2 regions of the Vibrio sp. R10-SG3-ISO10 genome follow, and region 1 is predicted to be linked to the other one. Evidence: predicted binding sites of a transcription regulator. Region 1 holds the regulator's gene; the other holds the start of a gene.
What was found. Region 1 encodes CRP, which controls carbon source genes, mostly activating them, when cyclic AMP is high. Its sites were predicted from a motif close to TGTGANNNNNNTCACA; they were not measured.
Positions count from the first base shown of each region.

Region 2: a site for CRP is predicted at 3,127-3,142, ahead of cdd (cytidine deaminase). Genes of this name have one in related genera too.

Region 1 is NZ_JCBDHG010000025.1:188,172-193,221, forward strand. It holds gene astA (arginine N-succinyltransferase) at 1-714, shown strand, start outside; gene astD (succinylglutamate-semialdehyde dehydrogenase) at 750-2,207, shown strand; gene AC6R16_RS21775 (DUF1338 domain-containing protein) at 2,391-3,182, shown strand; gene crp (cAMP-activated global transcriptional regulator CRP) at 3,480-4,112, opposite strand; gene AC6R16_RS21785 (phosphoribulokinase) at 4,355-5,050, opposite strand, start outside.
Region 2 is NZ_JCBDHG010000020.1:610,866-615,915, reverse strand. It holds gene AC6R16_RS12880 (hypothetical protein) at 1-238, shown strand, start outside; gene sbcB (exodeoxyribonuclease I) at 443-1,867, shown strand; gene AC6R16_RS12870 (CidA/LrgA family protein) at 2,013-2,378, shown strand; gene AC6R16_RS12865 (CidB/LrgB family autolysis modulator) at 2,378-3,055, shown strand; gene cdd (cytidine deaminase) at 3,299-4,186, shown strand; gene AC6R16_RS12855 (cyclic di-GMP phosphodiesterase) at 4,233-5,050, opposite strand, start outside.

The sequences.
Region 1 (5,050 bases):
CTGGGTGTGAATAACGTGGTTAAGCTACTGACTTTCGGTAACAACTACACCGGTTGTAGTGAAATTTGTACTCTGTTCTTAAGACCTTCTTTCCGTCAGGGCTTGAATGGCCGCTTGATGTCGAAGTGTCGTTTTCTAATGATGGCAGAGCATCCTGAAAGATTCTCGAAAACGGTTTTTGCTGAGATGCGCGGTGTATCGGATGAAGAAGGTAACTCACCATTCTGGCAATGGCTACAAGAGCACTTCTTCTCGATTGATTTCACTATGGCAGATTACCTCACTGGTATCGGCAAGAAAGGCTTTATTGCTGACCTGATGCCTAAGCTACCAATCTACATCAACCTATTGAGCAAAGAGGCCCAAGAGGTGATTGGTCAAGTGCATGAAAACACCAAACCTGCTTTACGCCTGTTGGAAAAAGAAGGTTTCACTTGTCGTAACTACGTCGACATCTTTGATGGCGGCCCAACGGTTGAGTGTGATGTACGCAATATCGAGTCAGTTCGTCACTCATTCAGAGCGAAAGTCACTATCGCGGAACACACCAGTTCTCAAGACTACTTGATCTCAAACACGTCGTTTGAAGACTTCCGCGCAACTGCGGCGAAAGCGGCTTACGATCAGGCTTCAGAGTCAGTGATTTTGTCTCCTGAAGTGGCGAATGCCCTCAAAGTTAACGAAGGCGAATTCGTTCGCATGTTGGCTCAATAGAGCTTTGTATTAAGGAAAATGTGAAGGAACAAGCTATGACACATTGGATTGCTGGCGAATGGGTTGCAGGTCAAGGTGAGTCGATGAACTCACAAAGCCCATACAACAACGAAGTTATCTGGCAAGGCGACAGCGCAACACCGCAGCAAGTTGAGCAAGCGGTATCAGCGGCACGCAGTGCATTCGTTGGCTGGAAAAAATTAAGCTTTGCTGAGCGTGAAGCGATCGTTCTCGCTTTTGCTGAAAAGGTAAAAGAGAACAGCGAACAAATCGCAGAAATCATCGCCAAAGAAACCGGTAAGCCAATTTGGGAAACTCGTACTGAAGCAGCGGCAATGGCAGGTAAGATTGCGATTTCAATTCGAGCTTACCATGACCGTACTGGTGAAGCTCAGCGTGAAGCCGCAGGTAACCAAATCGTCCTTCGTCATCGCCCATTAGGCGTCATGGCGGTGTTTGGCCCATATAACTTCCCAGGACACCTACCAAACGGTCACATCGTACCTGCGCTACTGGCAGGTAATACCGTGGTATTTAAGCCGTCAGAGCAAACGCCGCTAACCGGTGAGTTTGCCATGAAACTGTGGGATCAAGTTGGTCTGCCGAAAGGGGTGATCAACCTAGTGCAAGGTGCTAAAGAAACCGGTATTGCGTTGGCTGATTCTAAAGGCTTAGATGGCGTGCTATTCACAGGTAGCGCGAATACAGGTCATATCCTGCATAAGCAGTTTGCTGGTCAACCGGGTAAGATGCTCGCGCTAGAAATGGGTGGCAACAACCCAATGGTGATCTCTGAAAATTACGGAGAGTTGGACGCGACCGTCTACACAATCATTCAATCTGCGTTTATCAGTGCGGGTCAACGTTGTACTTGTGCACGCCGTTTGTATGTTCCAGTTGGTGATAAAGGTGACTTACTGGTCAACAAGCTAGTGGAAGCAACCAATAAGATTCGTGTCGATCAGCCATTTGCTGAGCCAGCACCATTTATGGGCCCGCAGATCTCTAAAGCGGCTGCTGACTTTATTCTTGCTGCTCAAGCAAATCTACAAAAGCTAGGTGGCGAGAGCTTAATTGAAGCTAAAGCCGGAGAAGCTGCATTTGTAACACCGGGCATTATTGATGTCACAGCAATTGCTGAGCTGCCAGATGAAGAGTACTTCGGCCCACTACTGCAAGTGGTGCGTTATCAAGGTCTAGAGAAAGCGGTTGAGTTAGCCAACGACACTCGCTTTGGTCTATCCGCAGGCTTAGTTTCTACTGACGATGGTGAGTGGGAATACTTTGTCGACCATATTCGTGCTGGTATCGTAAACCGCAACCGCCAGTTAACTGGTGCAAGCGGTGATGCGCCATTTGGTGGCCCGGGCGCGTCAGGTAACTTACGCCCAAGTGCTTACTACGCAGCAGATTACTGTGCTTACCCTATGGCTTCGATGGAAGGAGGAGAAACACTTCTTCCTGCAACGCTAAGCCCAGGTGTTGAACTATAAAAAACGATAAATTTTAGGGAATTCCCTTCTCGCCTCCCCGAGCCGGGAGGCATTTGAAACGTCACAGGCTGAAGGCTATCTGATCAAACTTTCTGGACACATTTGGTTAGATGGCCTTTTTTATAATTAAACAGATAACTACTCATACTCCATTTACGTAAACCACCCCTACAAGGAGGCGTTATGACGCCAGATGTTTTATTCCAACAGTTATGGAATGACTATATTCAACGCTTATGTCCCTCTGCTGAACAAGTCCACCAACTTCTGCAAGAAGACGAAGCGCTGATCAATGACCACATTGCTCTGCGCACTTTCAATGTAGAACCTCTGGGCATTGCGACCCTTGCACAACCATTCTTAGACGTAGGCTACAAGCCATGCGGTGACTATGTGTTTGAAAGCAAAAAGCTTGTTGCCAAGCATTATGAGCACCCAGACCCAAAACAGCCAAAAGTGTTCATCAGTGAATTGAAGGTTGAAGAGTGTTCTGCCGAGCTACAAGCTATTGTCGCTAAGCTTGTCGAGCAATTGGACACCAGTAAGCTAAAAGGTCATGAGTTCTTGTGTGGCGGTCGTTTGTGGGACATTAGCTTTGCTGACTTCCAGACGTTAGCGAAAGAAAGTGAGTACGCTTCTTGGCTGGCAGCACATGGTTATGGCGCCAACCACTTTACGGTTAGCGTCAATCAGCTTAACGCTTTTGAAGAAGTGAAAGGTGTCAATGATCACCTACGCGATTCCGGCTTTACCATCAATGAGTTTGGTGGCGAAGTGAAGGGGTCTCCTGATGTGCTGCTAGAGCAATCTTCAACGATGGCGGATAAAGTAGCGGTAACCTTCACTGAAGGCACAGAGATTATCCCTGGCGGTTTCTACGAGTTTGCTAAGCGCTACCCAATGAGCAACGGTGAACTTTATCCAGGGTTTGTTGCAGCTTCTGCTGATAAGATCTTCGAGAGTACTAACGGGTAGAGAGTAGATGCGAGATTCGGGCTTCGCCCTGCGAGAGTCGAGATCGGACTTCGTCCTTCGAGAGGTGGGAGCTAGTAGTGAGGCGATAGGGCCTTATGTCTACAAGGTGTTGACAGAACGAGTCCTTAATCAGTCATAATTTTCTCGATTCTCGATTCTCGATTCTCGATTCTCGATTCTCGATTCTCGATTCTCGATTCTCGATTCTCGATTCTCGATTCTCGATTCTCGATTCTCGATAAAAAAGCCACCAATGTCTCCATTGGTGGCTTTTAAAATTTTAGCGGTTAATCGAAATTAACGAGTACCGTAAACCACGATAGTTTTACCGTGTGCAGAAATTAGGTTCTGCTCTTCTAGCATCTTCAAGATACGACCTACTGTCTCACGAGAACAGCCAACGATTTGACCGATTTCTTGACGAGTGATCTTAATCTGCATGCCATCTGGGTGAGTCATCGCATCTGGTTGCTTCGCTAGGTTTAGTAGCGTTTGAGCAATACGGCCAGTTACGTCTAGGAATGCTAGGTCACCTACTTTTTGGCTAGTCACTTGTAGGCGGCTTGCCATTTGCGCAGATAAGCGCATTAGGATGTCTGGGTTCACTTGGATAAGCTGACGGAATTTCTTAAATGAGATTTCCGCAACTTCACAAGGAGATTTAGCACGAACCCATGCTGTACGCTCTTGGTCTTCTTCGAATAGACCAAGTTCACCGATAAAGTCACCTTGGTTTAGGTAAGAAAGGATCATTTCCTTACCTTCTTCGTCTTTAATAAGAACCGCTACTGAGCCTTTTACGATGTAGTACAAAGTTTCAGCTTTCTCGCCCGCGTGAATTAGCGTGCTTTTTGAAGGGTACTTATGAATATGACAATGTGAAAGAAACCACTCTAATGTTGGGTCGGTTTGAGGTTTACCTAGAACCATAATATCTCACTTCCTCTGCAGGGTACGCTTGCCGCTTTCCATATTTTAGCTAAGCCTTAATCAAGACCTACTAGGATAAGAGCACTTTACAAATGCTGCAAGCCAACTTGTGTTTCGGTAAGAAATAGTATCCTTTTTCGAAAACGATTTCTTGATTTTAATCGGGTACAACTGGGGTTTTAGTACGCAAAACTGTGCACATGATCACGGTATGAAAAGTAATCGTGTTCTAGCTGTGGGTATTAACCAATTTTGCCCGTTTCGATGAGCTGTTGAAGTATCGGTTTAACGATTAGCTCCATGGCAAAACTCATCTTACCGCCAGGGACAACAATCGTGTTATGACGCGACATAAATGCCCCATCTATCATTGCCAGTAGATATGGGTAATCTACGTTTTTAATGCCTCGTAATCGGATAACAACAAAACTCTCATCTAAACTCGGAATGCCTTTGGCGTTAAGCGGGTTAGATGTGTCGACGGTAGGGACACGTTGAAAGTTAATATGAGTACGAGAAAACTGCGGGGTAATGTAGTTCAAATAGTCATCCATGGAGCGGACGATAGAGTCCATCACCGCTTCACGCGAGTGACCACGATCGCGAGTATCGCGAACGAATTTCTGAATCCACTCTAGGTTAACGATAGGCACCATGCCAATTAGAAAATCAACATGCTGTGATACGTTAACCTCGCCATCGACAACACCGCCATGCAGACCTTCATAAAACAGGACGTCGGAGTTTTCTGGCAGATCTTGCCAAGGTGTAAAGGTGCCTGGCATTTGGTTGTATGGAACCGCTTCATCGAACGTATGCAGGTAACGACGGATTTGACCGACGCCCTCTTGACCGTACTTGCGGAAGAACTCTTCAAGTCCATTGAAGTCGTTCGCCTGAGGGCCAAAGTAACTGATATGGCGACCCTGCTCACGTGC
Region 2 (5,050 bases), on a different contig from region 1:
GGGTAAAACTGTTGTTGTTGGATTTTACGAACACAGCCTACGCACAATCAACACATCTAAAGATTTCGGGATTGATGCCTACGCGCCACAAGGAATCGAACTACCTCATGACTACGACTCGCAATCTGGTCAGGCGTGGACTCGAGATGTCAAAACTTTCATTATGCATGAAGTGAGAAACCGTGGTACCAACGAGCGCACTCGCCTGATTGAAGAAGCGATGAGTAAAGCTAATTAGTCTCATCTGAAGCTACGTGTAAAAGCCAAAACCTATAACGTGTAGTTGCACAGGATTATGAACGAGCCACTTTTTCCTTACAAAGTGGCTCTTTAATTAGTCAAGAATTCGAATACTGCGGGAATATGTGCAATCTCGTTTGCCTTGAGATTACGGCAATGGTCTAATACCGACGTAGATTTCAAACCCTTGGTAATAAAGACAATGCAGCAAGAGCATCAGCCTACGTTTTTCTTTTTTGATTACGAGACGTGGGGTACTAGCCCAGCGAAAGATCGACCGTGTCAGTTTGCGGGTGTTCGTACCGATATGGACTTCAATATTATTGGTGAACCTCTTGTTATTTATTGCCAGCCACCTGCGGATTATCTTCCAGCACCGGAAGCCGCGTTGATTACAGGTATTACTCCGCAAACTGCGGAAACCCAAGGTCTTTCAGAGCCCGAGTTTATCGCAAAGATCCACGAACAACTGGCAACACCCAACACCATTAGCTTGGGCTATAACAGTATCCGATTCGATGATGAGGTAACGCGCTACACCTGTTACCGAAACTTTATCGATCCTTATGCGTGGAGCTGGCAAAACGGTAACTCTCGCTGGGATTTGCTTGATGTCATGCGTGCTTGCTACGCGCTTCGTCCAGAAGGAGTAAACTGGCCTGAGAACGATGAAGGTTTTATCAGCTTTAAGCTTGAGCATTTATCTGTTGCCAATGGCATTGAACATGAAAACGCGCACGACGCTATGGCGGATGTTATCGCGACGATTGAAATGGCCAAAAAGGTGAAAGCGGCTCAACCAAAATTGTTTGATTACTTCCTAAGCATGCGTCACAAGCGCAAGTTGAATGAACTGATCGACATCGTGAACATGACCCCCTTGATGCATGTTTCAGGTATGTTGGGTAAAGAGTGCAATTACACTAGCTGGGTTGTTCCTGTTGCTTGGCACCCGACGAATCAAAACGCAGTTATTTGTGTTGATTTGGCGAAAGACCCGCAAGCCCTATTGGATTTGGATACCGAGCAGCTCAATGAGCGACTGTATACTAAGCGTTCTGACCTTGCACCTGACGAGCTCCCAGTCCCTGTTAAGCTTATCCACCTCAATAAGTGCCCTATTCTCGCTCCAGCAAAAACACTCACTGCTGAAAACGCAGAGAAGATTGGTATTGACCGAGAGAAATGTTTAGAGAACTTAGCACTTCTACGCCAACACCCTGAAATTCGTGAAAAGCTGATTGGTGTTTATGGCATTGAGCGGGAATATGAAAAGAGCAATGATGTCGATAGCATGCTCTACGATGGTTTCTTCTCTCCTGCAGATAAAGCGGCGATGAACATCATTCGTGAAACTGACCCAAACAATCTATCTGCGCTTGATATTTCATTTAGTGATGACCGCATTGCGCCATTGCTGTTCCGTTATCGCGCGCGAAACTTCCCATGGACGCTCGATGAATCAGAGCAACAACGATGGGCAACGCACTGTCGTGACTACTTCGAAAGTCGTATTGAAGACTACATGCTAAATTTGGAAAACTTAGTTCACGAACATGAAAGTGACCAAAAGAAAATCGCTATTTTAAAATCTATCTACCAATACGTACAAAAGCGAGTATCCTAGTAGTCAAAATTAAAAATAGTAACCAAGTCCTGCACCCTACAACCTGGCCTAACTCTCTAAATACTAATCAAAACTCTAAGTTAGGCATTTGAATAATTCGAGCCTTCAGCACTCTGGAGGTTCTGCAGTTGGACGACTCTACACTATGGCGAAAACTTTGCTTCAATACGTCGTATCTATGGGGCTGATATTTTTGTGCCTTGTCGCGGGCATTAATATTCAACACTTATTAGGTATCTCTATTCCTGGCAGCATCATCGGTATGCTGATTTTGTTTGGTTTGCTTGCGAGCGGACTCGTGCCTTCAGACTGGGTTAAACCCGGTGCCTCTCTCTTTATTCGCTACATGGTGCTGCTATTCGTCCCTATCAGTGTTGGCTTGATGGAGCATTTCGATATGCTAATCGCTAACGCCTTACCGATTTTAGCAAGTGCTGTAGGTGGTACTCTCATCGTACTGGTCATTTTGGGGTTAATGCTCGATCGCATGCTTAAAGGAGGACAAAAATAATGTGGTTACTTGTCACTATTGTTGTTTTCTTTGCCGCACGTTGGCTATGCCAAAAAGTTAAAAGCCCTTTTATGAATCCTTTATTGGTGAGCCTAGCCGTTCTCATTCCACTGCTGACTTACCTGAAAGTGCCATTTGAAACTTACTATGCCGACAATCAGTGGATTAATTATCTACTGCAACCAGCAGTAGTCGCGCTGGCTTATCCTCTATATGAGCAATTACCACAGATCCGAGCCAATTGGCGTATCATCATGCTGGCGTGCGGTGTGGGCAGTATCATGTCGATGTTTACCGCAAGCATGATTGCCGTTTACTTAAAGGCAGATATTTCTCTAATCGCAAGCTTGTTGGGTAAATCAGTGACCACACCGATTGCGATGGAGGTTTCGAGTCACCTTGGTGGTGAGCCCGCCATCGCTGCGATACTGGTTTTAATCGTTGGCCTGTTCGGTGCGATTATGGCTTATCCGATATACAACCTGCTTAACATCACTCACCCTATTGCCAAAGGGCTCACGATGGGGACGGTTTCCCACGCGCTGGGGACAGCAACCTGCGCTGAGAAAGATGGTCAAGATGCGGCCTTTAGCTCTCTAGCACTTGTGGTGTGCGGTGTTATAACCTCAATCCTAGCACCTTCTTTCTTTACCTTGGCAGTCTGGTTGTCAGCGTAAGTAATTGATGTCGAGCTGCAACTAGCGGCTCGACGCACATCACTAATTTCTCGCCTGTAATCGTTATCATGTGTGACATCACTCAAATAATGCAACAGACAATATCGTTACAATATATTTTGTGATCTTGATCGCCGAATAATTCTCATCTTTACATAAAATGTAATACCAATATCGGAGTTTACACACCAGTATCTGGCTCTAAACTCAAAGATATCAACGATGTTTATTAAAGGACTCACTATGAGAAGCCGCATTGAACAGGCGCTATCTGAAGTGCCACAAAACGTAGCAGATTTCTTATCTCCTATTCTTCTTGCTGACGATTTTGACGCGACGATTTCTTCAGAGCAATTTGAGCAACTCCTCGCTATTTCAGGTCTTGATGACGCAGAACTACGAGTATTGCTACTTCCATTTGCAGCCGCTTATTCCTATGCTCCGCTTTCTAAGTTTTATGTGGGTGCAATTGTTCGCGGCCTATCTGGCAAACTCTACTTCGGCGCGAATGTCGAGTTTGACGGCGTTCAACTAGGGCAAACCGTTCACGCAGAGCAATCAGCCATCAGCCATGCGTGGATGAAGGGTGAACAAGGCGTTGCTGACATCACGATCAACTACAGCCCTTGTGGTCACTGTCGTCAGTTTATGAATGAGCTTTCAACCGCTAACGAGCTAAAGATCCAACTGCCGAAACGTGAAGGTCAGCCACTTCATTACTACTTACCAGAATCGTTTGGCCCTTCAGATCTTGGCATCGAATCCGCATTGATGACCTCTGTTGACCATGGAAAACAGACACAAGAGCAAGATGAGCTATTACAACTGGCCGTCGCTGCCTTAAATCGTAGCCATGCCCCTTACACACATAACTTAAGTGGTGTCGCGATTAAGACCAAAGATGGCAAAGTATATCAAGGCGCATATGCAGAAAACGCTGCATTTAACCCAAGCCTACCGCCACTTCAGGTTGCGTTGATCCAGTTACTGTTAGACCGTAAGGAGCTCGACAGTATTGATTCTGCGGCCTTGGTAGAAGCAGAAGACGGTACTATAAGCCATCTAGCAAACACGCAAGCGACGCTAGAAGCACTAAACCCTGATATTCCAATCACTTACTTGGAACTTTAAACTGAGAAAGGCGCTAAATTAGCGCCTTTTTTGTATCAATTCGGGATTAAACATCGAAAAACGGTTTGGGGTCGACTTCTAACTGACTAGGGGCTATCGCCTTTTTAATCGTTAGTTTGGTTGTTTTCATATCGACAAAACTTACATCGACAAAACGGTGATACTTACGCGAATAGAAACATTTGATTTCTGGCTTTAGCGGCTCGTGGGAATTCGAAGTCCAAACAATACCTACACGTCCGTCACTCAACTCGACCAAAGCCCCAACAGGGAAAACGCCAATACAGTTGATGAATTTGTACACCAACTCTTTGTCTAAATGATTCGGTGTTAAGCTCAAGAGTATTTTAAACGCTTCTGCTGGGCTCATGCCTTGCTTGTAACAGCGATCGGCAGTCAACGCGTCATAGATATCAACGATGCAGCTCATACGACCGTGTAAAGGGATTTCATCACCTTTAAGCCCCGCTGGATAGCCGTTCCCATCGAGTTTTTCATGATGCATCAAACAAACGTCGCGGCTAACATCACTCAAACCTGTAACCGTAGTGATGATCTCTTTCGCGTAAACCTGATGAAGCTTCATATGCTCGAACTCTTCGGGTGTTAACCGAGCAGGTTTGTGCAGAACTTTATCGTCAACCTTAATTTTGCCAACATCGTGAATAATGCCACCAATCGCCATTTGTTTTAGCGTCTCTTTCGGCAGGCCAAGATGTTTACCAAATGTCACGAGTAAAGTCGCAACATTGACTGAGTGTTCAAGTAAGTACTCATCTTTATTGCGCAGTGCAGAAACACAATGCAATGCATCTGAATCAAGCAACACGGATTCGATCATGTCGTCTGCGAGATCATCCAGTT